Regions from separate parts of the Klebsiella sp. KE9456 genome, predicted to be linked through region 1. Evidence: predicted binding sites of a transcription regulator. Region 1 holds the regulator's gene; each other region holds the start of a gene.
The links. The regulator CRP, encoded in region 1, controls carbon source genes, mostly activating them, when cyclic AMP is high. The targets are predictions, from matches to a motif close to ATGTGANNNNNNTCACAT.

Region 1 (8,071 bases):
TTGGGCCATATCAGAATGTCCCGTCTAAACCTATCGTTATTCTGTCGGCAAAAGTGCTGCCATAAAGCATTCCTCCTGCGCGGGTGCGATGCTCGCGCAATGTCCTCTCCGTATCGCCCGCCAGATAAATCAACCTGTCTTTTGCAAAGTGATAAGCGAAAACCGCGAATCTGAGTAAAATAGCCCGGTTTGTGACTTCCGGAGCCGCTATGATCCTGCTTATCGACAACTACGATTCTTTCACCTGGAATTTGTATCAGTATTTTTGTGAACTGGGGGCGGAAGTGCTGGTCAGGCGTAACGATGAGCTGACGCTGGAGGGGATTATCGCGCTTGCGCCGACGAAAATTGTTATCTCTCCGGGCCCCTGCACGCCAGATGAATCAGGGATTTCGCTGGCGGTGATTCGCCACTTTTCCGGCAAGATCCCACTTTTAGGCGTTTGCCTGGGCCATCAGGCAATCGCGCAGGTTTTCGGCGCCACTATCGTGCGGGCCGTCAGAGTGATGCACGGTAAAACGTCGCCTGTCAGCCACAATGGTCAAGGCGTGTTCCAGGGGCTGAATAATCCACTTACCGTCACCCGCTACCACTCTTTGTTGATTGCTCCTTTGACGTTACCCGAATGCTTTGAGGTGACCGCCCGAAGCGAAGAGGGCGAAATTATGGGGATTCGCCACCGTGAATTTGATCTGGAGGGCGTGCAGTTTCATCCGGAGAGTATTCTCAGCGAGCAGGGGCATCAACTGCTGGCAAACTTTCTCAATCGGTGATTTGTGGTTGCCATTGAGTGATTTTTTATGCATATTTTGTGATTAGATTATCATAATCATCGCTGCATAACGAAGAAGGATGGGCATGACATGGCAACAGAACAACCGGCAATCACCCGCGCGACATTCGATGAGGTCATTTTGCCGATTTATGCACCGGCAGAATTTATTCCGGTGAAGGGTAAAGGTAGCCGCGTATGGGATCAGCAGGGCAAAGAGTACGTTGATTTCGCTGGCGGTATTGCTGTAACCGCGCTCGGTCATTGCCATCCGGCGCTGGTGGCGGCACTCCATGAACAGGGTGAAAAGCTGTGGCACACCAGTAACGTTTTCACCAATGAACCGGCTTTGCGCCTGGGCCGGAAGCTGGTCGATGCGACGTTTGCTGACCGCGTGGTATTTATGAACTCCGGGACGGAAGCCAATGAAACGGCTTTCAAACTGGCACGCCATTACACCGTGACGCGTCATAACCCGTACAAAACTAAAATTATCGCTTTCCATAACGCTTTCCACGGTCGGTCGCTGTTTACCGTGTCCGTCGGCGGCCAGCCAAAATACTCCGATGGTTTTGGCCCGAAACCCGCCGATATCATTCACGTGCCGTTCAATGACCTGCATGCGGTGAAGGCCGTGATGGACGATCATACCTGTGCGGTGGTGGTTGAGCCAATTCAGGGGGAAGGCGGCGTTATGGCGGCAACGCCTGAATTCCTGCAAGGGCTGCGTGAACTGTGCGACCAGCACCAGGCACTATTGGTGTTTGATGAAGTACAGTGCGGCATGGGGCGCACAGGCTCGCTGTTCGCGTATATGCACTATGGCGTGACGCCGGATATTCTGACCAGCGCTAAGGCGCTTGGCGGCGGTTTCCCTATTAGCGCAATGTTGACTACCCATGAAATCGCCAGCGCTTTCCATGCGGGTTCTCATGGTTCAACCTACGGCGGCAACCCGCTGGCCTGCGCGGTCGGCGGGGCGGCGTTCGATCTGATTAATACGCCGGAAGTGCTTGAGGGGGTCACGGCTAAACGGGCGTTGTTCGTTAAACAGCTCCAGCAAATTGACGCCAGGTTCGAGCTGTTCAGCGATATCCGCGGGATGGGGCTGTTGATCGGCGCTGAGCTGAAACCACAGTATAAAGGCCGGGCGCGTGATTTTCTGTATGCCGCGGCAGATGCCGGGGTGATGGTACTTAATGCCGGCCCGGACGTGATGCGTTTTGTGCCGTCGCTGGTGATTGACGACAGCGATATTGCCGAAGGGATGACGCGCTTTGCCCATGCGGTTGAGCGCGTGCTTAGCGCTTAGCGGCCCGTAGCCAGATGCCATGATGTGGGCGCTGACGCCATGCCACCGACGAAATCGTGTGCATGGTGTTCAGATGCCCAAGGATCCGCTGCAAATGCTGCTCCATGGCGCTGAGCGGGCCGCGGGGAACCTCGGCATCCTGCGCTTCCATAATGTTCACATCTCCTGCGCTGCCTGGCCCATCGGAATCCAGACGTTGCTGACAGCGCTGGAGCGCAATTTCGCACGACTCCAGATAACGTTGCGCTAAATCCGGCGTCAGCATATTGTGCTCGCGCGCCAGCGTTGTCATGGCATTAATATGTTCGACGATGAACTGGCTATGGGTGACCCACAGCTTCATATCTTCCAGATAGTGTGTGTTAAAACCAGGTTCCAGCATCGCCTGATTCAGTGAGTTAAACAGCGCATTATGGGCCTGATTGACGCGCATTCGCTGATAGGCCAGCGCAGGGGCCTGATGATCGTCGCTAAGAATAAGCCGGATGGCTCCCTGATCGGCTTCCAGCGCATCGTGGGCGTTTTTGCGTAGCAGGCCGCTCTGCCACTGCGGCCATAACCAGAGCATTCCGCCGAAGGCAATCAGGCAGCCAATCAGCGTATCAACCAGCCTGGCAACAATAATCTGTTCGCCGTTCAGGGTGAGCAGTTGCAGGGTATATACCGCCGTAACGGTAAACCCGACCATCGCCCAGCCGTAATTCTTACGAATAATCAGGTAGCTTAATAGCGTGATGAAGAGCATGGCGGTTAGCGTATAACCTTCCGGGACGTGAAAATGCAGCGTCAGTCCGGCGATGACTAATCCGGCAAATGTCCCGGCAGCCCGGTGGACGATCCGCACCCGTGTTGCGCTGTAGCCGTTTTGCGTCACGAAGAGCACGGTCATCAAAATCCAGTAGGGTTTTGGTAAATGCAACGCGCTGCCCATCAGGCTGGCGACACTCAGCATTACGCTGATGCGCGCCGCGTTACGTAACGCCGGTGATTTAAGCGACAGATAGCTTTTCAACGCCGGTAGCAGCGGCAGGCGGCGGGTTTTATCCGCCATCAGATTTCGGGAGTACAGAGGGCGCTGGGTGCGTAAAACCCGGGCAATGCGACTGAAATGCCAGGCGCAAAACTGGCCGACCGGGTTATCCGGATGCTGCCAGGCGATCTTTTCCAGAGCGCCGATCTGTTTATCCATCTGAAAGCGCTGAGGATAGCGATGGTAAAGCAGATCATCCGCCAGTTCGCGCAGTCGAGCGGCGATGGTTTGCGCGTTCCAGCGAATTACCGCTTCTGCGTGGCTGCGCTCCACCAGTTTCTGCACCTCTTCCGGTTGGTGCAGGCTGACGGAGATGTGCTCCTGGAGATCCAGACCAACCTGGAAAGCGCGCAGCAGGCGTTTATGATCGCTGTGCTGGTTGGCCGCCAGCATATGCATCTGCTGGTAGCACTGGGTAATCAGATCGACCACTTTTTGTTGGCGGTTGAGCAGGGGCGGCAACGAGGTGGCCGGATCGGTATGCTGGGTCAGCAGGCTGTATTTGGCTTCACAATAACTGGCCAGCTCCCGATAGAGCAGGCTCAGAGATTCGCGCAGCGGCTGTTCGCGCCACAGCCAAAACCAGAACCAGTTAAAAATTCCATACCATAGGGTGCCGAGTGCATAGATTAGCAACGGTTCCTGGATCGGCATATTGCCTGCAAGGCTCAGAGTAAAACTGGCGGCGATAAGCGAGGCGGGTAACAATCTCGCATGAAGCGAACTGATTTCGGCAGTAACGCCGAGAATCAGGGTCAGCCCGGTCAGGATTAGTGGTAAAGGAATTTCCCGCTGCAGAAGGAGCTGGACAATCAGGCTACTGCCAGCGAACAAGCAGCCGCCAATGATCAGGCGCTTAAAGAAGCGTTTATGCGGTGTATCCAGACCGGCAATATTGCAGCAGGCAGGAACGAGGGAAAACAGGAGTCCCTGCTGTAAATGACCAAGAAGAAGTCCCGTTGCAACTGGCAGACATAACACCAGCGTTTGCCGCAGTGCATAGTTGACTTCCGGGTGATAAATCAGCCTGCGCCACATGGGGAGGAAACAAAAACGGCGTATTGTCAGACAATACGCCGTTTTACCGACTTAACGGGTACCGTAGACGACGATAGTTTTACCGTGCGCGGAGATCAGGTTTTGATCTTCCAGCATTTTCAGTATCCGGCCAACGGTTTCGCGGGAGCAGCCGACGATCTGACCAATTTCCTGACGGGTAATTTTAATTTGCATACCGTCGGGGTGGGTCATTGCATCCGGCTGTTTTGCCAGATTCAGCAGCGTCTGAGCGATGCGACCGGTAACGTCGAGGAAGGCAAGGTTACCCACTTTCTCAGACGTAACCTGCAGGCGACGCGCCATTTGCGAAGAGAGACGCATCAGGATATCCGGGTTTACCTGGATCAACTGACGGAATTTTTTGTAGGAGATTTCAGCCACTTCACATGCGGTTTTAGCACGTACCCAGGCGCTACGTTCCTGACCTTCTTCAAACAAGCCTAATTCACCGATGAAATCGCCCTGGTTGAGGTAAGAGAGGATCATCTCTTTGCCTTCTTCATCCTTGATGAGTACAGCCACTGAGCCTTTAACGATGTAGTACAGCGTTTCTGCTTTCTCACCCTGGTGGATCAGCGTGCTCTTTGAGGGGTACTTATGAATGTGGCAATGAGACAAGAACCATTCGAGGGTAGGGTCTGTTTGCGGTTTGCCAAGCACCATGCGCGGTTATCCTCTGTTATCAGCTATCTCCGGGTGCCGACACTACACGGCATCCGGGCATGCAATCGTATTAAATCCCTGTACCTGGGAATCTGGCTGGAATTTTTCCGCAGCCTGTAATGTGAACTCCTCTGCATACATGCAGTACATCAATGTATTACTGTAGCATCCAGACTGTTTTAGCATAGCTTTCGCTGCATGTCTCCTGGTGTCTCGCTTCAGCATGACCCAGGTCGCCTTCCGTTGCCAGAATTGTTATGTGCGCGTAATCTGTCAGGAAAATTACAGCTCTGGAGTTCAATTTATGCAAGCGCGAGTGAAGTGGGTTGAAGGGTTAACCTTCATTGGAGAGTCGGCTTCTGGTCACCAGATTCTGATGGACGGGAATTCCGGTGATAAAGCCCCCAGCCCGATGGAAATGGTGCTGATGGCGGCGGGCGGATGCAGCGCGATTGACGTCGTCTCCATTTTACAGAAGGGGCGCCATAACGTCACCAACTGTGAAGTCAAGCTGACCTCGGAACGTCGGGAAGAGGCGCCGCGTCTGTTTACCCATATTAATCTGCATTTTATCGTGACCGGTAAGGCGCTGAAAGAGGCTGCCGTTTCTCGTGCTGTTGACCTGTCAGCGGAAAAATATTGCTCGGTGGCGCTGATGCTGGAGAAAGCGGTAAATATTACCCACTCTTATGAAGTGATCGAAGAGTAAGCCAACAAGACCCCGGCAGACGTTCGCGCTACCGGGGGGAGTCATTCGTTAACTGATTTTCCTGCCTTCCATCAGCCGCTCGACCAGCGGCGTCATGATCAGCTCCATCGCCAGTCCCATTTTGCCTCCCGGTACAACCAGAGTGTTCATATGTGAGATAAACGAGCCCTGAAGCATGGCCAGAAGCCAGGGGAAATCGATGTTTCTCAGATTACGGAAATGGATAACGACAAAGCTCTCATCCAGTGAAGGAATGGCTTTGGCCGCAAAGGGATTGGAGGTATCCACCGTGGGAACGCGCTGGAAGTTGAGATGGGTACGCGAAAACTGCGGGGTGATGAAATTGATGTAATCCTCCATTGAGCGAACGACGGAATCCATTACCGCCTCACGGGAGTGCCCGCGTTCGCTGGTGTCGCGGATAAGCTTCTGGATCCACTCCAGATTGACGATGGGCACGACGCCGACCAGCAGGTCGACATGGCTCGCGACATCATGCTGCGGCGTAACGACGCCGCCATGCAGCCCTTCATAAAACAGTACGTCAGTGGGTTCGGGGAGTGGTTGCCAGGGGGTGAAGGTCCCCGGCACCTGGTTCCACGGTACGGCTTCATCATAGGTATGTAAATACTTGCGCGACTGACCTTTGCCGCTCTGCCCGTATTCAACGAAAGTCTGTTTCAGCAGGCCGAAGTCGTTCGCTTCAGGGCCAAAGTAACTGATATGCTTGCCCTGATCCCGCGCCTTGCGGATCGCCATGTCCATTTCCGGGCGGGTATAGCGGTGAAAGCTGTCGCCTTCCACTTCAGCGGCGTGCAGGTTTAACTGCGCGAAGATTTTGCGAAAGGCGAGGCTGGTGGTTGTGGTTCCCGCGCCGCTGGAGCCCGTGACGGCAATCACCGGATGTTTGGCAGACATAACAACTCCCAGGGTAAACGATAGTGTGCGCCGCTTTAGCCGTGAAACTGCTTGCGGGGCATGATGTTGACCGTCTCGTGCAGTTCTGACCACACCAGCACGGCTTCTCCGCTTTTTAGCTGTTGTTTAACATCAGAGACTTTATCTGTCAGCGAACGTTCATGCTCACCATAATCGGTGCCTTCGCGTAATACAAAGCTTTCAATCAGATTATCCAGCGTTTCGGGATCGAGATCCTGCCAGGGAATAATCATATTTTCCCTCCTAACCAGCGGGTTAGCCAGGCCGGAATCCGTTTTTCCAGCCACATCTCTGGCTTACGCAGCGTACCGCCGACGAAACCAACATGCCCGCCGTGCTCCGTTAGCTGATATTCGACATTTGCCGGAAGCTGTTCCTGCGGGGGAATCGAATGGTGATCCATAAAAGGATCGTCTTTCGCATGAATAATCAACGTTGGTTTCGTGATATCGCTTAAGCGCGGCATGGCGCTGCACTGGCGATAGTAGTCCAGCGCATCGGCAAAACCGTGGATCCGGGCGGTAATGCTGTCGTCAAACTCCCGGATGCGGCGCATGCTTTTTAGCTGACGTAAATCGACGGGCAGCGAGCCTGGATAGGCTTTGAGTTTGCGCGCGGCGTTAGCTTTCAACAGGTTGAGCAGGTAGCGTTGATAAACACGGGAAAACCCTTTGTCCATATGATAGCTACAGGCTTCCAGCATAAATGGCGCTGAGACGATCACTGCGGCATTGACGGGAATATCGTCGCCTTCTTTCGCCAGCAGGCAGCCTAACATATTGCCTCCGAGGGAATAGCCTACCGCGGCCGTCGGCACGCAGCCATATTCGCGCTGGAGCCAGCGCAGGAACCAGGTGGCATCTTCCGTTTCGCCTGAATGGTAGATGCGGTTATTGCGGTTCGGCTCGCCGCTACAGCCGCGAAAATGCATCACCACGCCCAGCCAGCCACGCTGCATCGCCGCATGGATTAAGCCGTGGGCATAGGGGCTATGCAGGCTGCCCTCAAGGCCATGAAACACCACCAGGCGCGGTTTATGGCGCGCCTGGGAAGGATCTTCGCTCCATGCCAGATCAACAAAGTCGCCGTCCGGTAATTCAAGGCGCTGCCAGTGTGGTGTGAAACGGAGCTTGCGACGGATTAGCCGCGGCAACATGGTTTGCAAATGACGATTGCTTACGCCGCGCATCGGATGAAACTGCTGCGAGTCGTCTTCAGGAGGCGTCATTTCAGTGGGGGTAATATCAACCATAGCACCAGAGCTGTTCGGAATCTTTATACATACTATACCGCGCATAAAATACGCAGGTTAGCCAATATGTGGTCTTGTGGCCAGGCGAAACCCGCGTTGCTCTGAAGTTTGACATTGCTCTTGCGCGTTTAGCATGTCTGACCGGAATAGTGGGCCACCTTTAACTCTCCTGCAACATTTGCTCCAGTTGTTCCTGGGCTTCCAGCCAGGCCATTTCACACTCTTCAAGCGAGGATTTGGCGCTGGCCTGTTGCTGTAAACACTCTGTGAGCTCTGCTTTGCGGCTTTGCTCGTATAAACCGCTGTCGCTGAGCTTCTCCTCGATCAGCGCCAGT
Region 2 (8,071 bases), on a different contig from region 1:
GCCACCTTGCTGGCGCGGCGGCAGATGTGTTTGCACATGAACCCTGTCATCAACATCCATTATTTACCTTAACCAACTTTATTCCTACTGCACATATTGCTGGTTATACCGATGGCGCCATCAGCAATATCAGTGAACGCTGCGTGAATAATATTATTGCCTGCATCATCGGCAAGCAACGCCCAGAAAATATAATGAATTCACTGTAAATAACGAGGTGGGAAGCATCGCATTCCCACTGAATATGATAAACATCTACTTAAGAGCCGAATATATGAATAAGGTCGCTCTCAATACACGTATTCGTTGGTGGATCGCTGGATTAATGTGGCTCGCTATCGCCATTAATTATATCGATCGTACCGTTTTATCCGCTGCCGCACCGCATTTGATTGATGAACTAAAACTCGATCCTGAAATGATGGGCTTCATCATGGCGGCGTTCTTCTGGTCTTACTCACTACTGCAAATTCCTGCCGGATGGTTTGCCGATCGTTACGGTCAGAAGAAAGGTCTTGGCCTCGCAGTGGCCTGGTGGTCAATCGCCACTTCAATGATGGGACTTGCCACCGGATTTAAGTCTCTTCTGGCGCTACGTCTGGCTCTGGGCGTGGGTGAAGCAGCCGCCTACCCCAGTAATGCGGGAATTGCGGCACGCTGGTTCCCTGACAAAGAACGCGCGACCGTATCAGGTTTATTTGATAGTGCCTCCAAGTTTGGCGGCGCAGTCGCTATGCCCCTGATCGTCTGGATGATATATACCTTCGACTGGCGTTTGACCTTTCTGATTATTGGTGGCGTCGGACTGGTTTGGGTTATCGCCTGGTATTTTGTCTATGCTGAAAATCCGGAAGAACACAAAGCAATCAGTGAAGCAGAAATCCGCCATATTCGTGACGGACAAAAACAGAGGCACGGCGATAAATCTGTATTACCAATAAAATGGTACAAACTGCTGCGCTACCGTAATATCTGGGCCATGTGTATCGGATTCTTTACCATTAACTATACCTCCTATTTTTTTATCACCTGGCTGCCCACTTACCTTGTGAAAGATAAAGGAATGGACTTTATTAAAATGGGTATGGTAGCGGCGTTACCGCTATTGTGCGGAATGGTGATTGAGGTTTTTGCTGGCTGGGCATCTGACCGTCTGGTACATAAAAAGGTCTTTTCCCTGACGGTAACACGTAAACTCTTCCTGACTATCGGGCTACTTATGGCGCTATGCATAGGTTTTGCCCCTCTGACTGACTCAGTCTTCATGACCGTCTTTTTATTATGCGTGGCGAAATCAGGCACGACGGTTGCCGCCTCACAAGTCTGGGCATTGCCCGGGGATGTCGCCCCCAAAAATAGTGTTTCTATCGTCGCCGGATTACAAAACACCGTATCTAATATGGGAGGCGCCGTGGGGCCCATCATTACCGGCGCGATAGTCGCGACAACCGGTTCCTTCACCTGGGCCTTGATCTTCTCCGCGATCCTGGTGGTTATTGGAATACTTAACTATTTATTTTTACTTGGAAAAGTCGAGCCTATTAGTGAGAAAACCGCACAAGCAAGCGATTTAAATACGGTGAAACAGCATTGAGGCGCATATCAGCGTCCGGGCAAACCGGGCGCTGATATCTCAGCAGAAAAATGGATCACTGAATGAAAATTTCGCCCTGCAAATACGTTACAGCTTGCCCACTCATTAAGACCCTTTCCCCTTTTAGCGTACAGCGAATATCGCCGCCTCGCGCGGAAAGTTGACGCGCCAGCATCTGGCTTTTATCCAGCTTCGCGCCCCGGTATGGAATCAGCATGGTATGCGCCGAACCGGTCACCGGATCTTCCCACACCGCCTCTCTCCTTAACGCAGCGTAATCTTGCCGATTAAATAGGTCGTCGCCTGCCCGCCGATTAAGACCCGTTCGCCGCGCCACTGGCAACGCAGATCGCCGCCGCGGGCCGAAACCTGACGGGCCAGCATTTCCGTTTTGCCGAGTTTTTCACCCCAGTACGGAATTAGCATACTGTGCGTTGAGCCGGTTACCGGATCTTCAGCGACCGACTCACCCGGGCAGAAGAAGCGGCTAACGAAATCATATTCAGCATCGGCTGCGCTAATACAGACCATTTTACCCAGATGCTGAAGCCGCTGCATATCCGGGCGCACGGCTTCCACCTGCTGGCGATCGCCTAAAATCACCAGGTAATCGCGTGCTACGCGAACCTCCTGTGCCTCATTCAGCCCCAGACCGGTCAACAGATCCGCAGGCGGCTGCTCGACAACCGTTGAGGCCCAGGCCGGAAAATCCAGCGTCAGCCAGTCACCAGTGCGCGTTACGCGCAGCTCGCCAACAAAACGAGTACTGAACACAATCGTCGATGACGGGTGATTAAGATATTCAAAAATCACGTGCGAGGCAGCAAGCGTCGCATGGCCGCAGAGATTTATCTCATACTGGGTCGTAAACCAGCGCAGCTCATATCCTTCATCCGTACGGACGAAAAACGCGGTTTCCGACTGATTATGCTGCTGCGCCATTTTTAGCAGCGTTGCATCCGGTAGCCATTCAGTGAGTGGGCAAACCGCTGCGGCATTACCGCCAAAGTTAACATTGCTGAATGCGTCAACCAGATAAAAATTAATTTCCTGCATGATTCTGCCCTTTCATTTTTTTTGCTTATCGATAACATGACATAAACACGTAAAATGCACACGTTCTATAGAAAAATTAATCTGTTAGCCACCGTCATCAAGCCAAAGCAAAAATGAGATATAGATCACGAAATGATTGTATTTTTATCAGCAATCGTTTTAAGATCGTGGCTCATCTTTCCTCTTCGTGACCACTCCTGAATTTATGATGACAAAGACGGTTTCACGCAAAGTTGCGTGGCTTCGCGTAGTCACGCTTGCGATAGCGGCGTTTATCTTTAATACCACCGAATTTGCGCCAGTCGGCCTGCTGTCAGATATTGCCGACAGCTTTGGTATGGAAACCGCGCAGGTCGGGATTATGCTCACCATCTACGCCTGGGTCGTCGCCCTGATGTCTCTGCCCTTTATGCTGTTAACCAGCAAGATGGAACGACGCCGACTGCTGGTGATACTGTTTGTCTTGTTTATTGCCAGCCACATATTGTCATTCCTGGCGTGGAACTTTAACGTCCTGATCGTTAGCCGGATTGGTATCGCTTTCGCTCATGCGGTGTTCTGGTCAATCACCTCTGCGCTGGCTATTCGCATGGCGCCCTACGGCAAACGCGCCCAGGCGTTGAGCCTGATTGCCACCGGTACCGCTCTGGCAATGGTCTTCGGCATTCCAATTGGCCGCATTGTTGGACAATATTTTGGCTGGCGCACAACCTTCCTGGTCATTGGTCTGGGTGCGATGGTCACGCTGGCGTGTTTGATCAGGCTGCTGCCAACACTACCGAGCGAACACTCGGGGTCACTGAAAAGCCTGCCAGTCCTTTTCCGCCGTCCGGCGTTGCTCAGTATCTATTTGCTGACGGTCATTGTGGTCACGGCGCACTATACCGCCTACAGCTATATTGAGCCATTCGTGCAAACTGTCGCCGGTTTGAGCAATAATTTCGCCACCGTGCTGTTGCTGACTCTGGGTGGCGCTGGCATTGTCGGTAGCATCCTGTTTGGTAAACTCGGCAACCGCCATGCTTCCGGCTTGATTAACGCCGCGATTGGCCTGCTGCTGGCCTGCCTGCTGCTGCTGCTGCCCGCATCGCACAACGCCAACCATCTGATGCTGCTCAGCGTCTTTTGGGGGATGGCCATTATGATCATTGGTCTCGGAATGCAGGTGAAAGTGCTGGCCTTAGCGCCGGATGCCACCGATGTGGCGATGTCGCTGTTCTCGGGGATCTTTAATATCGGTATCGGCGCGGGCGCGCTGGTGGGCAGTCAGGTCAGTACCCAGTTGTCGATGGCTTCTATTGGTTATGTTGGCGCAATCCCGGCTCTGATCGCGCTGGTGTGGGCGGTAATGATTTTCCGCCGCTGGCCAACCTCACTGGAAGACCAGCAACCACACCACTCCTGACTTCGGTGATGAAAAAAGCCTGCCGATCGGCCAATGCCGTTCACTTAAGCAAATCATCGGTGTTGTCTTTTGTTTTATTTGCCTCTGGCAATCGCATTATCGGTGGTTTAAACGAAAATCTGATTCGGTTGATTCACTAACTGAGCTGATACGGGCTGAAATATAAAGGATATAACTTTTTTTATGACTTTCAGCCTCTGAAAAGCCCCTGACGAATAACGGACTCACCGCATGGGGGTTGGGCGCATCAAGGAAACCTGGCGGGAACGCAGGCGCGCATCCAGGACTGGCCGCCAGGACGGCGGCCAGAGGGCGGGTCGAGACAGGGACGTCGAGTCCCGCCCGGTCCGCCAGATGAAGCCGGAGTGGAGCGGACCGCGCAGCAGCAGGTTTTCAGCGCAATGCCGGGGGTGCAGGGGGACGGGCGAAACGTCCCCCTGCCCGTTCACACGCTGTGGATATAACGAATATCCGCGAGTTTATCGTGAACGGAACTGACCACGGAATCTGAATGGGCGAAAACGAAAAACGCGCCATGTTCGCCATAACCACCGATTGACAGAACCGCTCAGCCAGCCATAAATGCAACTGACAGCCCTTAACTGACAAGCATTTGCCGATCGGCAGGCTTTTTTATCCCGATGCCTGCACCATCAGGCGTGATACTTGGTAATGATCTCCAGCACGCCGTTAATAATGAACTGCACCCCCATACACACCAACAGGAAGCCCATCAGGCGGGAAATTGCTTCTATTCCCCCCTTGCCGACCAGGCGCATAATCGCCCCGGAACTACGCAAACAGGCCCACAGAATGATGCCGATTAATGCGAAAGTCACCGGCGGCGCCACCAGAAACACCCACTCAGGGAATTCAGCGCTGTGCTTTACCGTTGACGCGGTACTGATGATCATCGCGATTGTTCCCGGCCCTGCCGTACTTGGCATCGCCAGTGGGACGAAGGCGATATTGGCTGTCGGTTCATCCTGCAGCTCTTCGGATTTCAGCTTCGCTTCCATCGAATGATGCGCTTTCTGCTGCGGAAACAGCATGTGAAAACCAATAAACGCGACGATCAGTCCCCCGGCAATACGCAGCCCGGGAATCGATATGCCGAACGTATTCATCACCAGTTGCCCGGCATACCATGCAACCATCAGGATGGCGAACACATACACTGAGGCCATCAGCGACTGACGATGACGCTCGGCATTGTTCATATTCCCCGCGAGGCCGAGGAACAGCGCTACGGTAGTGAGCGGGTTTGCCAGCGGTAAAATCACCACCAGGCCCAGGCCTATCGCTTTTAAGAGATCCATCATAGTGAATTAACACCCTGTAAACATTACGTTATAAAAAGTATGTCTTGTGTTTCCAGGTGCGGATAAGCACCTTGATTCAGAAAAATCCACCGCCAACAGCGCGAAGTAGAGTGACCTACATCACAACTATTCGTTTTAGCAAATTGTGGCATCCGCCAATTCATTAAGTTGACTTATATTTGCATGAGCAATAATATCCATCGCAACTAAATCATTGCCTGGGCAACCATCATGAAAAGTTCGAGAGACCTGTTTAACGACATGATCCCCCTTGGTCACTTGATTCAGATGGTTAATCAGAAAAAAGATCGCCTGCTCAACGACTACCTCTCCCCGATGGATATTACTGCCACCCAGTTTCGGGTGCTCTGCTCCATTCGTTGTGAAGTATGCATTACCCCCGTTGCGCTGAAAACCGTGCTTTCTGTTGACCCCGGCGCAATGACGCGCATGCTCGATCGTCTGGCCTGTAAAGGCTGGATCGCACGGTTACCCAACCCCACTGACAAACGCGGTGTACTGGTACAGTTAACACCTGACGGCGCGGCCCTTTGTGAGCAGTGTCATCAGACTGTTGGTCAGAAATTGCACCAGGAACTCACAAAACATCTGTCGGCGGATGAAGTGGTCACCCTTGAGTATTTGCTTAAAAAAATCCTGCCGTAATAAAGAAGAGGTAAGATGATGTCCAGACGCAATAACGACGCCATCACTATCCAAAGTATTTTGTCGTGGATCGAGGATAACCTGGAATCCCCCCTGTCGCTGGAAAAAGTTTCAGAGCGTTCGGGTTACTCCAAATGGCACCTGCAAAGAATGTTTAAGAAAGAAACCGGCCACTCGCTGGGGCAGTATATCCGCAGCCGCAAACTGACCGAGATTGCGCAAAAGCTCAAGCAAAGCGATGAGCCGATTTTATATCTGGCGGAGCGCTATGGTTTTGAATCACAACAAACGTTAACCCGAACGTTCAAAAACTATTTCGATGTCCCGCCGCATCAGTATCGCGTTACCGACGTGCCGGGCGAGTCGCGCTATCTGCACCCACTGAATAACTGCTGTTAATCGCCGGGAAAAACGTATTGAGGAACTCATGAAACTGTTCGTTGCCGTCGCCACGCTGCTCGTGGCGCTGGTCTCCGGCGAGGGGTATGCGGAGCAAACCACCACGCCGGTTCATCACACCAAACGCGATGCGATGATGATGCCATCGGAAGAACATCATTCGCCGTTTGATTTTAATCACATGGCCTCAGGCAGTGATAAATCAGATGAACTGGGCGTCGCGTATTACAACCAACAAAGCCACTAAAATCCCTTTCGCCCCGCCCCCGGGGCTTTTTTTGCTCATCGCAGATTACCGCAGTGTTCCGCACACGCATTCCCCCGCTTTCCTGTCAACGTCGCGTCTTCGCATAACGGGCTCATTCCGCAACGTTAGTCACAATATCCACGACATAATTTCAGTCCGGATAGCACATGGCTTAATATAATCACCAGGTTACACAGGCGATATTTGACGGTAAACCAGCATGTGGCGAGTCATTTTATTCTGTCGATGATGAAGGGCTGAGGGGGCAGGCGTCGCTGCTCTTTGTTGACCAGTGAAAAAGGAAAACGCTTTTATGGACGAATTTGCAATAAAGCGAAACTTTAATATTTTTGTAGTGAGTTCTGCTTTTTCTCTCCTCGGCATCGAAATTTACCATATCGCCTTACCGTTACTGGCATTAAGTCTCGGCCTCAATCCCGTACAGATAAGCTGGTGCGTTTTTGCATTTTACTGCCCGGTCATTTTCATCAAAATCGTCTCCTCGGCGTTTATCGAAAGGAAAGATAATGAATATGCTGACTTTCAGAACGCTGGTGCTTGTCATAAATATCCTACGGGTCATCGTATTCGTTGGTTTTATTATCTCAGCCAGCCCACTCTGGGTATTCTCACTTTTTGTCTTCAAGGCTGTACTCGGCGGCCTGTGGAATGTGGGCTATAACGTTTTCACCATTCAGGAAATGCCGGTTGCGCTTGCCGCCAGAATATCAGCAATCAGCGGAACATTTGTCAAGCTTAGCGCGGGTCTGGGCAGTCTGCTGGCTGGCTATTTACTTGTTCTCGCCGGTTCCACAACAACACTGGTTATTCTGGTTATGCTGACAGTATTTATGCTGACTTGTTCATTTATATGTAAGGCTGAATATCAGCGATACGATGCTTCCCGGAGATATCTCTGCTAGCTGTTGCGGCCCGATGAAAGCACAAAAGAAATGAACAATACCCATTCAGTACTTGTATTGGTACTGTCGACGCCAGCCATCTTTTAATCGGCGACTGAATCACAGGATCCAGTCGCCTCAATCGTTCGCATTGCGCGGTAAAATGGGATAGACGTTTTATCCCCGTGCCAGTCCCGGACGCACGATCCGCAGACCAAACACGTTAATATACAGTCCGGCCATGATCAGCACCGCGCCCAGCAGTTGCACGCCGTTTAGCGTCTCGCCGAGCAGTAACGCGGCGCTGGCCATCCCGACAACCGGGACCAACAGCGACAGCGGCGCAATTCGCCATGTCTCATAGCGGCCAAGCAGCGCCCCCCAGATTCCGTAGCCGACGAGGGTGGCGATAAACGCCAGATAGAGCAACGACAGGATCGTCAACAGATCGATATGGCGTAAACTGGTCACCATCACCTG
Region 3 (8,071 bases), on a different contig from region 1:
TGCCGGGCGTGAAAGCCAGCAGTCCTGATTCAGATAAGAGATACAGTAAAGCGGCGGAGTTATTCCCGCCGCTTTTTTAGCTATTATTCCGCCCCAGTAATACCAAGCCGGGATAAAAATCCGCTGATCCCCTCGCGCACCAGAAGATCGCGCAACTGTAACTGTTCTGACCGGGACATAAGGTGCAGCGTTTCGACGATTTGACGTCTGACCGCGTCTGCATCATTAACGAAGTAGTTAACGGGCGCTTCTGCAAGCTGGTTGTCAATGGTCAATCCCCGGAATTCCTTACTATTTGCCAGATAATCAATTACCGCCTGATCGATAACAATCAGACGAGCGCGCCCGCCTTTAATGCCTGGTATGGTTTCTGTTCGCCATTTTTGCTCTCTGGCCCAGCGGTTGATTGTTTGTCGGGTAAGTTTAAGGCCTTTAGCGAGCTCCGCTGCCGTCATTTTGTCTTTGAGTTTCATCATGATGTGACTTACTGGTCGCGAATACCCAGCCGATTGAGCAACCCGCTGATCCCTTCACGAAGCAGCAGCGACATCAACTGTTTTTGCTCTCCCGGCGTCATCTCTTTACTCAGGGTAAGCAGCAGCGATTCCAGATTGTTATCGGCGGGAGAATAGGGGACTGGATTCTCAGCCACGCGTTGTGCGCTGCGAATAAACTCGCGAACTTGTTCATTGACATGTACGAGACGCGCCTTTCCGCCCTGCACGCCAGGGCGCGGAGATGTTTGCCACCCCTCTTTGCGGACCCATTTGTTAATTGTTTGCCGACTGAAACCAGTCAGATGCGCTATTTCTTCAGGTGTCATTCGTTCCTTGAGCATACTATTTCCTGAGTAAATATATGGGAATTAGTTGTACATGTTATAGCATCCTTTTAGAGGAAAGGGTGACATGTTTGGCTTTTGGCTGCGATAATGCTCGCAATGTCAGCCGTTTGTCTGCTTTTTCAGCGATCAAAGAGTCGAGGTTGATTTTGCCGTTGACACCTGGCGAAGGAATTCATATTATGCCGCCCGTCAACACGACACGCTTTACGTTACGGGGCTATAGCTCAGCTGGGAGAGCGCTTGCATGGCATGCAAGAGGTCAGCGGTTCGATCCCGCTTAGCTCCACCAAAACCTGCACCCATCAGGTTTGGTTCGTAAAGAGTTTCTTCGGGGCTATAGCTCAGCTGGGAGAGCGCTTGCATGGCATGCAAGAGGTCAGCGGTTCGATCCCGCTTAGCTCCACCAAATTTCAATTCTCCCGTGGTTTCCGCAAAATATTCCATAATAAATGAATACGCTAAGCTTAGCGCTTCATCGTTAACGCGCTTGCAACTTGACCTGGATGCGTCCCCCTACGATGACTCCTTTGCTAGTCGCTGCGTGATGCATCACCTCCATGAAATGCGCTCTTAAGAGGCGTCGTCCGTGCATTCAGATCTGCTCCGACAGTTTTGTCGCTCACCACGGTTACTGACTCATACCCGCTCCAGGGAAGGCATTCAGTGGACCCCCAATGCATCTCGAATGATTTTTTGTCCATAACAGGCATATCCCTTAGCGAAAGGTAATTTCAGATTTTTTCTCGATTTAATATCTTGCCTGCCATTATTAAGCAGCATAATATTTGTTCATATAGATGTTATGCTGAGCGAGTTAATAACAACAATAATGATTAACTATTCTGCTGTTAAAATTAAAAGAACTCTGCTGGCGTTATTGATCTGTTTTATTACTATCCCTCTTTCCAGATTTATTTCCCCACAAATTTTCCTTGGTGAGAATCAACTCTATCTGGTGTGGTTACCGTTGAGCGCCATGTATTCACTCCTTTTTATATTTGGTCGGTATGCTGTTGTACCATTGATTATCACGTTTGCAATCGATAATACCCTGATTGTCGGTCTGGCGTTACCGCAGGCGATGATTTTGTTGTTTTGCCAGCTCATCCCGGTTCTTGTTTCCTGCGCGATTATTCGCTTTCAGTCTGGAAGACGCTGGCGCAGCGGCCTGAGGGGGAAGCATTGGGGCATGCGGATTTTTTGGGCCGGTTTCTTCGCCCCGCTGTTGTTGAAAGGTAGCATGTATGTGGTGGGGCAATTTTTCTCGTTTCCAGTGGCAATGTCTGGTTATTTCGGCCATATATCGATAATCTACACAATTATCGATATACAAAGTCTGATTAGTGCGGGATTAATTTTTACGGCGCTGTTCTATTATCCATTGCGGATGATTATCAGTCCGCGATATGCACGTGTATTTTGGCGCAATCATTGCCAGCCGTGTCTGGCGTATGGGCATAGAATATTTACGTTGTACTGGTTTATTGCCCTGGTCACCATATTATTTGTGCTTTGTACGCCTTATATTTCTGATTTGATTGGAGGTTATTTAGTTCCTCTTGTTTTTATTTTGTACTTCGTAGGTATTGGGCGTCTGGGACAGACGCTGATTCGCATTTTATGGTCCATATCAGCATTTTTACTCGTTGTTTATCATCCGAATTTTTTACATGGGGTAAGCATTGAGTATTCACTAGCATTTGTTCTTTCCGTGTTAATTTCGTTTACTGTCTGTTTGTTTTATATGGCAGATATCTATGCACGTAGCGAGAGGATGAGGATTAGATGGCGTGAGCAGGCTGGGGAAACCTCTCGCGTAGGGGCATTGAATATGGGGCAGGGACAAATTCCCGAGCGCTCAAGCGAACAGCTTCATCTGCTCAGACAGGTTGAACACGCCATTAATAAAGGCTCGTTGCTGCTATATGCTCAGCCTATTCAGAATGCAACTGGAGAAGGTTATTACGAGATACTCTGTCGGATGCGCTGCGGTAACGCCATCATCATGCCGCAGCAGTTTATTCCACTGGTTAGCCGGTTCAACCTGAGCCAGCGTTTTGATATGCAGGTGCTGGAAGCGTTATGCCGCGTCCTGCATCACTATCCGGGTAAGCATTTTTCGGTCAACCTGCTGCCTCACACATTGATGCAACAAGATAGCGCGGCGCAAATTATCATGCTGTTTAAACGTTACAACCTGGCGCCGGGGACGATAACCATTGAGGTGACCGAAGAGCAGGTATTTTCTGATATTGAAATCAGTATGTATAACATCCAACAGTTACGAAATTTCGGCTGCAGTATCGCTATTGATGACTTTGGCACCGGCTACGCCAACTATGAGCGCCTGAAAAATTTACAGGCTGATATTGTAAAAATAGACGGTTGCTTTGTGCGTGATATCGCAACCGATCCGCTAGATGTCATTATGGTTAAATCCATTATTGAAATGGCGAAGGCTAAAAATATGAAGGTGGTTGCGGAGTATGTCGAAACCCAGGAGCAGAGAACCCGGCTTTTGCAATTAGGCGTCGATTATTTACAGGGATATCTGATTGGTAAACCGCAACCCTTGAGTGAATTGCGGGTATGAAAAAGCCGGGGCTTGCCCGGCTTCGCAATACAGGTTGCTAATTACAGCACCAGGGCGGCGATAGACGCAGAGAGCACGCTCACCAGCGTCGAACCATAGACCAGTTTCAGGCCGAAACGGGAAACCACGTTACCTTGTTCCTCGTTCAATCCTTTAATCGCCCCCGCGATAATGCCGATAGAGGAGAAGTTGGCGAAGGAGACCAGGAAGATAGAAAGGATGCCTTCCGCACGTGGAGAGAGCGTAGCGGCAATTTTCTGCAGATCCATCATCGCGACGAATTCGTTAGAAACCAGTTTGGTTGCCATAATACTCCCTACCTGCAGCGCTTCGCCCGCAGGTACGCCCATTACCCATGCGATCGGATAGAAGATGTAGCCAAGGATCCCCTGGAAGGAGATACTGTAGCCGAACCAGCCGGTCACGGTGGCGAACAGGGCGTTCAGCGCAGCAATCAGCGCGATGAAACCGATCAACATTGCAGCGACGATAATCGCCACTTTAAAACCCGCCAGGATGTACTCGCCCAGCATTTCGAAGAAACTTTGTCCTTCATGGAGATTGGACATCTGCAGGTTTTCTTCACTTTCGTCCACGCGATACGGGTTAATGAGCGACAGAACGATGAAAGTACTGAACATGTTGAGCACCAGCGCCGCCACAACGTATTTCGGCTGCAGCATGGTCATGTACGCGCCCACGATAGACATAGAGACGGTCGACATCGCTGTCGCTGCCATTGTGTACATGCGGTTGCGGGACATTTTCCCAAGAATATCTTTATAGGCGATGAAGTTTTCCGACTGGCCCAGAATCAGCGAGCTGACCGCATTGAAGGATTCCAGTTTACCCATGCCGTTGATTTTGGACAGTACGGTGCCAATTGCGCGAATGATAATCGGCAGGACACGAATATGTTGCAAAATACCGATCAGCGCGGAGATGAAAACGATGGGGCACAACACTTTCAGGAAGAAGAAAGCCAGGCCTTTATCGTTCATGCTGCCGAAGACGAAGTTTGTCCCTTCGTTGGCAAAACCGAGGAGTTTTTCAAACATCCCGGCGAAGCCTTGTACAAAACCCAGACCAATATCAGAGTTCAGGAAGAACCAGGCCAGTAACACTTCAATGACAAGCAGTTGAATGACGTAACGTACACGAATCTGATTACGGTTGTGGCTGACCAACAGGGCCAGAATGGCAACCACTACGATCGCGAGAATAAAATGCAGGACGCGGTCCATATTTGCTCCAAACATGAGGCAGGTTAAATTTCTGTGCACATTTTATGTAACAGTTTAAAAGAAAACGAGATGCAGAGCACATTATTGCAAGGATATGTGAAGAAGGGAAAGAATAGTGATCGATCATTGATTTTTGTTATGTTGCGTAAAGGTTTTAAAAGTTGCACCGATGTACTATTCTGATGACGGTGAGATAAAGCAACGTTTATCAACCTCAGTTTTCCGTTATTGGCCCGCTATTGCTCCCCCCTATCACAGTAATCATTATCACCTTTACAAATGAACTTGATAATCATTCGCACTTTGATAGCATGAAACATAGCAAAGGCTATATTTTCAGAGGCAGAAAATGACAAGCAGTCGCGTTGAGAATAGCAGTGGTCGCGCAGCGCGCAAGATTAAGCTCGCCCTGATGGGGCCTGCGTTCATTGCTGCCATTGGCTATATCGATCCGGGTAATTTCGCCACCAATATCCAGGCCGGGGCCAGCTTTGGTTATCAACTTCTGTGGGTTGTGGTCTGGGCGAATCTGATGGCGATGCTGATTCAGGTCATGTCGGCAAAGCTGGGTATTGCCACCGGTAAAAATCTGGCGGAGCAAATTCGTGATCACTATCCGCGTCCGGTGGTGTGGTTTTACTGGGTGCAGGCGGAAATCATCGCCATGGCCACCGACCTTGCTGAGTTTGTCGGTGCGGCCATTGGATTTAAGATGGTGTTCGGCGTGTCATTACTTCAGGGTGCCGTATTGACAGGGATTGCGACCTTCCTGATTCTGATGTTACAGCGTCGTGGTCAAAAACCGCTGGAAAAAGTGATCGGCGGACTGCTGCTGTTTGTCGCCGCGGCATATGTGGTCGAACTCATCTTCTCTCAACCGGCGATGGCGCCGCTGGCGAAGGGGATGCTTATTCCGTCGCTGCCGACCCAGGAAGCGGTTTTTCTTGCCGCCGGGGTGTTGGGGGCGACGATCATGCCGCATGTTATCTACCTGCATTCTTCGCTAACTCAGGATTTGCGCGGCGGGACGCGTAAAGAACGCTACAACGCCACGCGCTGGGATGTGGCGGTTGCCATGACTATCGCTGGTTTTGTTAACCTGGCGATGATGGCGACCGCTGCCGCGGCCTTTCATTTCAGCGGCCACAGCGGTATTGCCGACCTCGATCAGGCTTACCTGACTCTGGAACCTTTGTTGAGTCAGGCGGCGGCGACCATCTTTGGCCTTAGTCTGATGGCCGCCGGTTTGTCGTCCACTGTGGTGGGGACGCTGGCGGGGCAGGTGGTCATGCAAGGTTTTATCCGCTTCCATATACCACTCTGGTTTCGCCGGACGGTGACGATGCTGCCGTCATTTATTGTCATCCTGATGGGACTGGATCCGACACGCATTCTGGTTATGAGCCAGGTATTACTGAGTTTCGGTATCGCTCTGGCGCTGGTGCCGCTGCTTATCTTCACCAGCAATTCGCAACTGATGGGCGACTTAGTTAATGCCCGTTGGCTGAAACTGCTGGGATGGACGATCGTCGCGATCGTGGTGGTGCTCAACGGTTGGCTGATTGTCGGCACGATATCTGGTTAGTCTTGACATCCTCCCCGCCCTAAAGGGCGAGGATTCCTACAGCGTTCAGACCGTAGCCTGACTCGCCTCGGTGGGTTCCTGCTTCAACGGGCGGTCTGACTGCACCCTCCCTCCACAGGCAAGCACGGCATGTCCAGCCGCTAAGATGTTACGTGCCCCATTGATATCGGCATTTTCGATATATCCGCATTCAAGGCACTCAAATTTACTTTGTGACTGGCGATTTTCTTTCGCTGTATGACCACAGCAGGCACACCGCTGACTGGTATATGCCGGAGGGACTGCCAACACCTGACCGCCGCGCCAAAGCTGCTTGTATTCAAGTTGACGGCGCATTTCGTACCAGCCCTGATCCAGTATCGAACGGTTCAAATCTGATTTGGCTTTGACGTTTCGCCCGTGCTGTTCTGACGTACCTTTTGCCGATTTCGACATGTTACTGACCTTCAAGTCCTCAATGACGATCATTGCGTGGTTTTTGCTGATTTCAGTGGTGACTTTGTGAAGGTAGTTCCGCCGGATATTGGCAATGTGCGAATGAAAACGCTGGATTTTTCGCTTCTGTTTCTGCCAGTTTGCGCTGAACTTTTCTTTGCGGCTTAATTGTCGCTGGAGCATTGCCAGCTTACGCTGGCTTGCTTTAAAGCTGTTGACGGGCTGATATACCGTGCCATCTGAAAGTGTGGCGAGTTTTGTGACTCCGGCATCCAGTCCGACCATTGACTCTGCGTTGTGAACCGGATCAGCCACTTCGTATTCTGTCTGGATACTGACGTACCATTTGCCGCATGACTGGCTGACCGTGACGTTTTTCACTTCGCCAATGACTTCACGGCTGTTGCGATAGCGTATCCACCCTAACTTTGGCAACGATATTCGATTGTTGGGCTGATCGAGCTTCACGCCCTGCGGGTAGCGGAATGCGTCATTTTGACCCCGTTTTTTGAAGCGGGGGAAAGCAGCCCGTTTCTGAAAGAAATTTTTGTAGGCTCGCTCAAGGTCTTTCAGTGATTGCTGTAACGGCTGTGATGGGGCTTTTTTCAGCCATTGTGTCTCTGTGTCAGATTTCCACTCAATGAGCCATGAAGCCATCTTTGTATAGGGAATGTATTTGTTCCCTGCTTCGTGATTCTCATTCTGAAGTGCTAACGCCCGATTGAAAACAAAACGACAAGCCCCAGCGAAGCGCAACATATCACGCTCCTGCTGACCATTTGGTCTTAACTGGAATTTAAAAGCTTGTAGGCGTTTCATTTCACCTATTATACTTTGGTCTATGAAAAATGAAACCGATATTCGCCGTGGCAGACATTGTGTATTCCTGATGCATGTTCATTTGGTCTTTGTCACAAAATACAGGCGAAAAATATTTGATCAGGATGCGATTGAAAAACTGCGTAGCTACTTTGCCAGCGTCTGTGCTGATTTTGATGTTGAGTTGGTTGAGATGGACGGAGAATGCGATCACGTGCATTTACTGATCAACTACCCGCCAAAGATCGCAGTATCAAATCTGGTTAACAGCCTCAAAGGAGTTTCGAGTCGATTGCTTCGACGGGATCGTCCTGACATTGCGCAGCGTTATTACTACAAAGGGGTTCTTTGGACACCAAGTTATTTCGCAGGGAGTTGTGGTGGTGCACCAATATCCATTATTCGCCAGTACATTGAGCAACAGGAAACACCTGGCTAGTTTAAAAACCACGCCTTATATCCCCGCCCTGAAGGATGGGGTTTTACGGCGCTACAGATAAAATATAGAGTGGGGAACCATCTGGTTCCCCTCTGAGTGCTGACATACCTCA
Region 4 (8,071 bases), on a different contig from region 1:
GCACTTATTGTGGGAGACAGTGCTCAGAGAGCAATATGTTCGGGTAGTTAAAAATATGGTGGAAGAGGGGGCAGAATCGTTTGGCTATGTGCTATGCCTGACGTCGAGCATTGGCTATTATTTCTACCAGCGTAAAGCAGAGCACAATTCGTATAACGAACGTCCGACAGAATAAGTTCGCAGAGCGAGTGTAAAATATTGCCATGCGCAGAGATATGCTCACTGTAGAATGCGCTGGCTTATTTGAAAGCGCTGCGTCTTGTCGATGAGTTGCCTGAATATTCCACTTTAATCCTTACCGTCAGTTCGTGCTACCAGCAGCTGCGGCTGGTGGTTTGCACGACATTCAGCCGGGTAAGTTTGCGGGCGTACCCTCCGCCTGTATCAGCAGGATCGGCCAGAGAATCACCTTAGTGCCAGCAAATTGAACCACCAATGAGGCGCTAATATAATATTATTAGCATGTGAGCGGAGGCCATGTGCCATTGCGCTGTGTTCGAGAATCATGATTGACTGAGCGCCGTTTCGTGAATGACAGCGTCATTGTCCGTGATGCCGAAAGAGGTTTCCTGGTGGCGATGTGCTGAGTAATGATTAATAAAATATTTCTGTTTTTATTGTAATAAATATATTGTACATATTTTGTAATAGTACAATATTTCCATCATGCAAAAGGTTGTATATGTATTGGCTGTGTTACCTGACCCATTCAGGTGCCTCATCCTTATTGGCTGCCGCTGCGCGGCGTTCTAATTTGTTCCCGACAATCTGTGAGTTGTTTTATTCTGCAGGTTGCATTAATTAAAATATAAATATAAATATAAATATAAATATAAATATAAATATAAATATAATTCCCTGGGCTTTATCTTTTAATTGTATGAATAACTGTTGTCTCTTTTATTTATAGTGTGGTATTTTTGTGTTTTTTTATGCTAAATGATTTAAATGGTGAGGATCGCTGACAGTATATATTATGCATTCAAAAACATCCCTGTTCTTCAGGTTTCAATAAGGAGATATTCTATTACCTCTGTTTTTGTTAAAATGTATCACCACAGCGTTGATAATGATTGGTTGAGAGCAATTGTATGCTTTTGGGACTTAATTTATCACCTTCATTTATTTGTATTCGACATTGAATTCCAGCATCATAACACTTTTTATACCATTCAGCGATCTGCAATGCATCGCCTTCTAGTTTGACAGGTTTTCCATTTGACCGCCATAACTGTAAACAGGTTGTTTTATTCAGTCGTATAACATAAGCACAACGGTATACGGAATAACATTTATCATTAATTTCGATCTCAGTTTCGTTAATATCAGTGGTCACTATAGACGCGGGTAAAACGTGGCATTCCTGCGTACGCGCTTTTGCCTGTTCTTCACGTTTTTCTTGCTCAAGTAAGGGGTATGCAGTTGCTTTGCCTGTCTCTGTCAGTTCGACAGCAAGTTGTAAATTCCTGGCCCTTAATGTGCAAACAAATCCGGCTTCCTCGAGTTTTCTACAGGCGGCTCTTAAGTTCGAACCGTATACGGGCTTTTCTCCTCCTTGTTCAAGTACGCGTTCAATATCCTTAGTTGCGACTGGCATATGCTTACGTTGATCTAAAGCGGCAAGCACAATGAGAATGTTTTTCTGTAACGCAGACATTCTGCGTGCAGATTTACTAATATCGGGCATGATATGTTATACCTTTCACCAGTGTTATTTACGGTTGTACGTGACGAAAGTTATCCGACTGAAATAAATTTATTGCACCATGTATCACGATAATAACCGTAATTCTGAATTGAATGCCTTTTTACCATCTGATGGTGTAGAAATTGGGTTTATTTTGTGATAATGATATTGGATTGCTATCATCCGATAATGACAGGAATGAATAGTGACGTTTATTTTATTCATATCTTGATTGTTTTGCTGTTCTGTGTGTAAATCATATGCAGATTGATTTATTTACGGGAATCGTTAATCATCCGTCTTACCTTCTTCTGCTTTGAAATGTTTTTTTGATTCTTCGTCTGTCTCTGATGTATGACATAAAAGATGCTATTGAAATGATTAAAAGTACAATAGCGAGCCCAAGGAAAAATAGGTTTCCCATTTCATACCTCATACGTGTGTCGTTAATGTCAGAGCGAGTGCTGGCTGGCATGAACTAATATATAATAAGATTAAGAAAAATCCTATTGTCGTAAAATGAAAATATGAAATAAATTTCGCTGGTGAGGATATGAACTGTATTGATAAGTAATTGCAATGAATGGATAACGCGCTTTTTGTTAATCAGTCATTGTGACCGCTTATTTTGCTGAATAATCATTTTTCTCTCAATTCATTCAATGAATTTTTAAGGCGTCGTCGTTATTCACTTATTAAGTGAGGTATGTCGGCATAACGTGTCGGTGGTGATTATTATGGCTATTGGTATTTATGGGGGGAATTAGTTTTAATTTTTCTCGGGGAGCGAATCATGACATTACGAATTAATGTGGCGATTGTAATATAAACCTGTGCAAGCCAGTGAGTCATCCTGGTTTACATATTCCCGAACATTAATTCGTTCCTGCTGCATTCATTTTGTGCGGGGAAGAGAAGGGGTTTGCATCAGAAGTGCTATGTCCGGGCGTTTGCCCCCGGCGGGCGAATAATTCTCATAACCGCGGAGCGGAGTTAGAACTTCGGATGATAAACGCGGCTGCAACCGATCGGTCGATATCCGGGAGAGAGAAAATACGGTGTTATACGGCCAGATATATGATGGTGTAATGATTTATCGGCGGTATTTTAAGGCTGGCCGCTGCTGAAGATACGGCAATAGGGAAGGAAATGTATAAAAAATCCACGCAATAGCGTGGATTTTACCGATTCTGGCGTTTTCATGAGATTGGATAAAACCTCATGAGACGAGCCATTCTCATTAGACGTTAAACAAGAAGTTCATAATATCGCCATCCTTCACGATATAATCTTTACCTTCTGCACGCATTTTCCCGGCTTCTTTCGCGCCTTGTTCGCCTTTATAGGTAATAAAGTCTTCAAAGGCGATCGTCTGCGCGCGGATAAAGCCTTTCTCGAAATCGGTATGGATTTTTCCCGCTGCCTGAGGGGCGGTTGCGCCAACCGGGATAGTCCATGCGCGAACTTCTTTCACGCCGGCGGTGAAGTAGGTCTGTAGGTTCAGCAGCTCGTAACCGGCACGGATAACCCGGTTCAAACCCGGTTCTTCCAGACCCATCTCAGCCATAAATTCATCGCGATCGGCATCGTCCAGCTCAGCGATATCAGCCTCAACGGCCGCACACACCGCAACCACCACGGAACCTTCGGCGGCGGCAATTTCACGAACTTTGTCGAGATAGGGATTGTTCTCAAAGCCATCTTCGTTGACGTTTGCGATATACATAGTTGGCTTCAGCGTCAGGAAGCTCAGGTATTTGATGGCGGCTTTGTCTTCATCGGTCAGGTCTTTCAGGGCACGCAGCATACCGGCGTTCTCCAGATGCGGGAGGCATTTTTCCAGCGCCGCCAGTTCTGCTTTAGCGTCTTTATCGCCGCCTTTCGCTTTTTTCTGCACCCGGTGGATAGCGCGCTCGCAGGTGTCCAGATCGGACAGCGCCAGCTCAGTGTTGATCACGTCGATGTCGTTAGCCGGGTCCACTTTGTTATTTACGTGGATGATGTTGTCGTTTTCAAAGCAGCGCACCACATGGCCGATAGCTTCGGTTTCGCGGATGTTGGTCAGAAACTGGTTACCCAGACCTTCACCTTTAGAGGCCCCTTTTACCAGACCTGCGATATCAACGAATTCCATCGTCGTGGGCAAAATACGCTGCGGTTTGACGATTTCAGCCAGTTTGTCCAGACGCGGATCGGGCATCGGCACGACACCGGTGTTCGGCTCAATGGTACAGAAGGGGAAGTTGGCCGCTTCAATACCCGCTTTAGTGAGCGCATTGAACAGGGTGGATTTGCCGACGTTGGGCAAACCGACGATACCGCATTTGAATCCCATGATTTAAATCACCTTAATCTTTGGATAATCAATCTGTTACGATGAACAGATTGCAGAAAAGTTAATAACTACGCCTATTATACACGGTGCGTGATAAAAATTCCGCACGTCGACCGGTTAATGCGCTTTAAACGCGTGTAAACGATTGGTCGCTTTGGTGAGCCCATCTTTCATCCACACTTCAGTGCAGCGAGCCGCTTCGTCAATGGCTTCATCAATCAGCTTCTGTTCACCGGCTGGCGGTTTGCCCAGGACGAAACCGACGACTTTATTTTTATCACCTGGATGACCGATTCCCACGCGTAAGCGGTGAAAGTTCGGGTTATTACCCAGCTTGCTGATGATATCCTTCAGTCCATTATGTCCCCCATGACCGCCGCCAAGTTTGAACTTAGCAACGCCGGGGGGTAAGTCGAGCTCATCGTGGGCGACCAGAATTTCATCCGGATTGATACGAAAGAAGGTCGCCATCGCGGCGACGGCTTTACCGCTAAGGTTCATAAAGGTCGTCGGGACCAGCAAACGAATATCCTCACCCGCAAGGGTAATCCGCGAGGTGTAGCCGAAGAATTTGCTCTCTTCACGTAGCGGCGCACGATGACGCTCAGCCAGTAAATCCACATACCAGGCACCCGCGTTATGGCGGGTTGCCGCGTACTCAGCGCCGGGGTTCGCCAGGCCGACAATCAGTTTTATCGTCACTTTTTTATCCTGCATGGATCGTTCTCTGGGGCGTAGTGTACTGTCTGCGCGCACGGTTGACAAAACTCTGCCAACGAAGCGCGGCGGATAAGGATAATTACCCGGTTGAATAATTAGAATTTGATATTGTTCAGGGGCTTATTTGTAAATTTTTGTTAGCGCGCGGTGTGCTTATGTGACCGCTCACGCAATCAGCAGATTGGTCATTGTCTATACTATACCCATAGGATTTGGGGATATTCCCATGCAACCCAAGGTTCCGGAGGTGACATATGAAACGCAGAAACGCTTCGTTACTCGGTAATGTGCTGATGGGGATGGGGTTGGTCGTCATGGTTGTCGGCGTTGGCTACTCTATTTTAAACCAGCTTCCACAGCTTGACCTGCCGCAGATTTTCGCGCATGGCGCGATCCTGAGTATTTTTGTTGGCGCGGTGCTGTGGCTGGCGGGCGCACGTATCGGCGGTCATGAGCAGGTCAGCGACAGATACTGGTGGGTTCGCCACTATGATAAACGCTGCCGTCGCGATCAGCATCGCCACAGTTAAGTAAATTCCTTTCACCAGCCGTTGATAACGGCTGGTGCGTTTTAATGTAGCCTGTTCAGGCAGTCCACTTATTGTCCCCTGTATTGGTCATCATATTGTGAGCGCACTTTCGTGGCGATGCTATTGAACGGATTACCCATGGTGTCTTACTCCCTGGATCACTATTGCCTGCATCGGCGGACATCCAGATGCGCGGTGATGCAGGGCATTCGGATGTGCGTAATCTACACAGATACCATGCGTAAATCAGCCGACGCTTCGTTACGCCATAGAGCAGGAACCGCATTGACGAAGGAGATATGGAGGAGAGCCAGGTGCCCGGCAAGATGGTGCGGCAGGCGCGGGGCCTGCCGCCGGGTAATTAAAGATCCGCCAGCGCGGCGTTACGGTCCGGGTAGAAGCTCAGGCGACCCGGAATCGGTTTGACGCCGGCACGGGCCAGCGTACGCAGCGGCTGGAATTCGAGGTTGGAGACGCGCAGTTCGCAGCCTTCAGGCAGCTTTTTCACGAAGCGCTGGAAGGCATCCAGCCCGCCGGCATCCAGCACCGGCACCGCATCCCATTTCAGCACCACGATGCGTTTGCCCGTGATTCGCGTCTCCAGATCGGTAAACAGCCCCTCAGCGGCGGCGAAAAACAGCGGCCCGATGACGCGCAGCACCAGCACGTCATCCGGAACCTCGACATTAACTGGCGCAAGGCGGGTCATACGCGCAATCCGCCGCATAAACAGCAGGGAGGCCAGCACAATACCGATGCTGATGGCGATGACCATATCAAATAGCACGGTCAGCGACATACACAACAGCATCACAATGATGTCGTCTTTTGGCGCGTAGCGCAGCAGGTTAATCACCTTATGCGCTTCACTCATATTCCATGCCACCATCAGCAGCAACGCCGCCATTGCGGAAAGCGGTAGCCAGGAGAGCAGGGGCGCGAGGACCAGCAGCGCCATGATCACCAGCAGCGCGTGGATCACAGCGGAAATCGGCGAGGTCGCGCCAGCACGGACGTTAGCGGCGGAACGGGCGATGGCTGCGGTGGCAGTAATTCCCCCGAAGAAGGGGGCGACAATGTTCCCCAGACCCTGACCAATCAGTTCGCTGTTGGCTTTATGCTTGGTGCCTGTCATACCATCCAGCACCACGGCGCAGAGTAGAGATTCAATCGCCCCGAGCATGGCCATTGAGAACGCAGCGGGGAGCAGCGCCTGTAATGAAGACCAGTTAAGCGTGAAGTCTGAACCTGGCATATTCCACGGCAGTACCAGTTGCGGCAGTAACTGAGGAATACCGTTACCCTGGCTACCATCGGCGAGAATATAGTGGAACTGCGAGCCAATGGTGGCGACGTTGTCGCCAAGCAGGTTAGCCACGCCCATAACCATACAGCCCGCCAGCAAGGCCGGGAGGTGTCCTGGCAACCGGATACCAAGGCGAGGCCAGATAATCAGCGTGCCCAGTGTGACAATGCCAATGACGGCATCACCCAGATTAATGGTCGGCAGCGCCATGACCAGTGCGGCGACTTTCTGCAAATAATGTTCAGGTACATGCGCCATCTGCAAACCAAGAAAATCTTTAATTTGCATGGTACCAATGGTAATACCGATCCCTGAGGTGAAGCCGAGCGTGACCGATAGCGGAATATATTCAATCAGGCGACCAAAGCGCGCCAGACCAAAAAAAATCAAGAACAGCCCCGAAAGTAATGTCGCCACCAGCAGCCCTGAAAGGCCGAACTGTTGCGAGACGGGATACAGAATGACCACGAAAGCGGCGGTCGGACCGGAAACGCTAAAGCGCGACCCGCCGGTTAACGCAATGACGATCCCCGCCAGCGCCGAGGTATAAAGACCGTACTGAGGCGCCACGCCACTGCCAATAGCCAGCGCCATTGCCAGCGGAATAGCGATAATCCCAACGGTTATCCCGGCAATGACATCGCGAGTAAACCGCGAAACGGTATATTTTTCTTTCCAGCAAGCGTCGATGAGGGCGCGGAAAGGCATCACATGTGAGGAAAATAATCTGTTCACAATAATGTTTGATCCATAAGCGCATCATCTGTCAACTGAATGGCAGGTGAAGGAGGCATTAGTCATTCCCACGTCATTATTCCGAAAGCCAGTACTGGCGGCGGTCGCCGGCTGATCTGGACCTTGCTGGCCGTAACGCGCCGCATGACTCCCCGCGCGTCAGCCACCTGTTGCCAGTCATTTTCGTTGCCGCCTTACTGTGTCCGAAATGATTTTGTGGAATAAAAGTTCAGGGACAAAAAAAACCCGCCGCAGCGGGTTTTTATGCCAGGCTCGATTAATGTTCGAACATAGCAGAAATAGATTCTTCGTTGCTGATACGACGAATCGCTTCGGCCAACATACCAGACAGCGTCAGGGTACGAACTTTATCCAGCGCTTTGATTTCTGGCGTCAGCGGAATAGTATCGCAGACGACAAATTCGTCAATCACCGAATTTTTGATGTTCTGAATGGCGTTGCCAGAGAAGATCGGGTGCGTCGCGTAGGCGAAGACCCGTTTTGCACCACGCTCTTTCAGCGCTTCCGCCGCTTTACACAGCGTACCACCGGTATCAATCATATCATCGACCATAACGCAGTCACGGCCTGCAACGTCACCAATGATGTGCATCACCTGAGAAACGTTAGCGCGCGGACGACGTTTATCGATGATCGCCATGTCGGTATCGTTCAGCAGTTTGGCGATCGCGCGGGCGCGAACAACGCCACCGATGTCCGGAGAAACCACGATCGGGTTATCCAGGTTCAGCTGCAGC

Region 2: ABK821_RS05705 (sugar transporter) is a predicted target of CRP. The motif match lies at 2,764-2,781, and genes of this name have one in related genera.
Region 3: ABK821_RS10165 (NupC/NupG family nucleoside CNT transporter) is a predicted target of CRP. The motif match lies at 4,746-4,763, and genes of this name have one in related genera.
Region 4: pth (aminoacyl-tRNA hydrolase) is a predicted target of CRP. The motif match lies at 4,953-4,970, and genes of this name have one in related genera.

Annotation. Positions count from the first base shown of each region.
Region 1 is NZ_JBDYQK010000027.1:11,914-19,984, reverse strand. It holds gene ppiA (peptidylprolyl isomerase A) at 1-65, shown strand, start outside; gene pabA (aminodeoxychorismate synthase component 2) at 210-773, shown strand; gene ABK821_RS21760 (aspartate aminotransferase family protein) at 864-2,084, shown strand; gene ABK821_RS21755 (YccS/YhfK family putative transporter) at 2,074-4,152, opposite strand; gene crp (cAMP-activated global transcriptional regulator CRP) at 4,204-4,836, opposite strand; gene ABK821_RS21745 (OsmC family protein) at 5,141-5,545, shown strand; gene ABK821_RS21740 (phosphoribulokinase) at 5,594-6,463, opposite strand; gene ABK821_RS21735 (YheU family protein) at 6,499-6,717, opposite strand; gene ABK821_RS21730 (hydrolase) at 6,714-7,712, opposite strand; gene ABK821_RS21725 (ABC transporter ATP-binding protein) at 7,897-8,071, opposite strand, start outside.
Region 2 is NZ_JBDYQK010000004.1:144,802-152,872, forward strand. It holds gene ABK821_RS05685 (phosphoglycerate dehydrogenase) at 1-209, shown strand, start outside; gene ABK821_RS05690 (MFS transporter) at 275-1,594, shown strand; partial or broken gene ABK821_RS05695 (PhzF family phenazine biosynthesis protein) at 1,650-1,853, opposite strand; gene ABK821_RS05700 (PhzF family phenazine biosynthesis protein) at 1,859-2,650, opposite strand; gene ABK821_RS05705 (sugar transporter) at 2,856-4,055, shown strand; gene ABK821_RS05710 (MarC family NAAT transporter) at 4,709-5,377, opposite strand; gene marR (multiple antibiotic resistance transcriptional regulator MarR) at 5,609-6,043, shown strand; gene marA (MDR efflux pump AcrAB transcriptional activator MarA) at 6,062-6,442, shown strand; gene marB (multiple antibiotic resistance protein MarB) at 6,471-6,689, shown strand; gene ABK821_RS05730 (hypothetical protein) at 7,217-7,612, shown strand; gene eamA (O-acetylserine/cysteine exporter) at 7,769-8,071, opposite strand, start outside.
Region 3 is NZ_JBDYQK010000008.1:111,695-119,765, forward strand. It holds gene gltX (glutamate--tRNA ligase) at 1-28, shown strand, start outside; gene ABK821_RS10140 (YfeC-like transcriptional regulator) at 84-476, opposite strand; gene ABK821_RS10145 (YfeC-like transcriptional regulator) at 485-838, opposite strand; tRNA gene ABK821_RS10150 (tRNA-Ala) at 1,058-1,133, shown strand; tRNA gene ABK821_RS10155 (tRNA-Ala) at 1,175-1,250, shown strand; gene ABK821_RS10160 (EAL domain-containing protein) at 1,674-3,437, shown strand; gene ABK821_RS10165 (NupC/NupG family nucleoside CNT transporter) at 3,479-4,681, opposite strand; gene ABK821_RS10170 (Nramp family divalent metal transporter) at 5,031-6,266, shown strand; gene ABK821_RS10175 (transposase) at 6,312-7,520, opposite strand; gene tnpA (IS200/IS605 family transposase) at 7,543-7,959, shown strand.
Region 4 is NZ_JBDYQK010000009.1:35,513-43,583, reverse strand. It holds gene ABK821_RS10855 (transporter) at 1-175, shown strand, start outside; gene ABK821_RS10850 (hypothetical protein) at 1,043-1,687, opposite strand; gene ABK821_RS10845 (small membrane protein) at 1,989-2,111, opposite strand; gene ychF (redox-regulated ATPase YchF) at 2,928-4,022, opposite strand; gene pth (aminoacyl-tRNA hydrolase) at 4,140-4,724, opposite strand; gene ychH (stress-induced protein YchH) at 4,997-5,272, shown strand; gene dauA (C4-dicarboxylic acid transporter DauA) at 5,634-7,313, opposite strand; gene prs (ribose-phosphate diphosphokinase) at 7,591-8,071, opposite strand, start outside.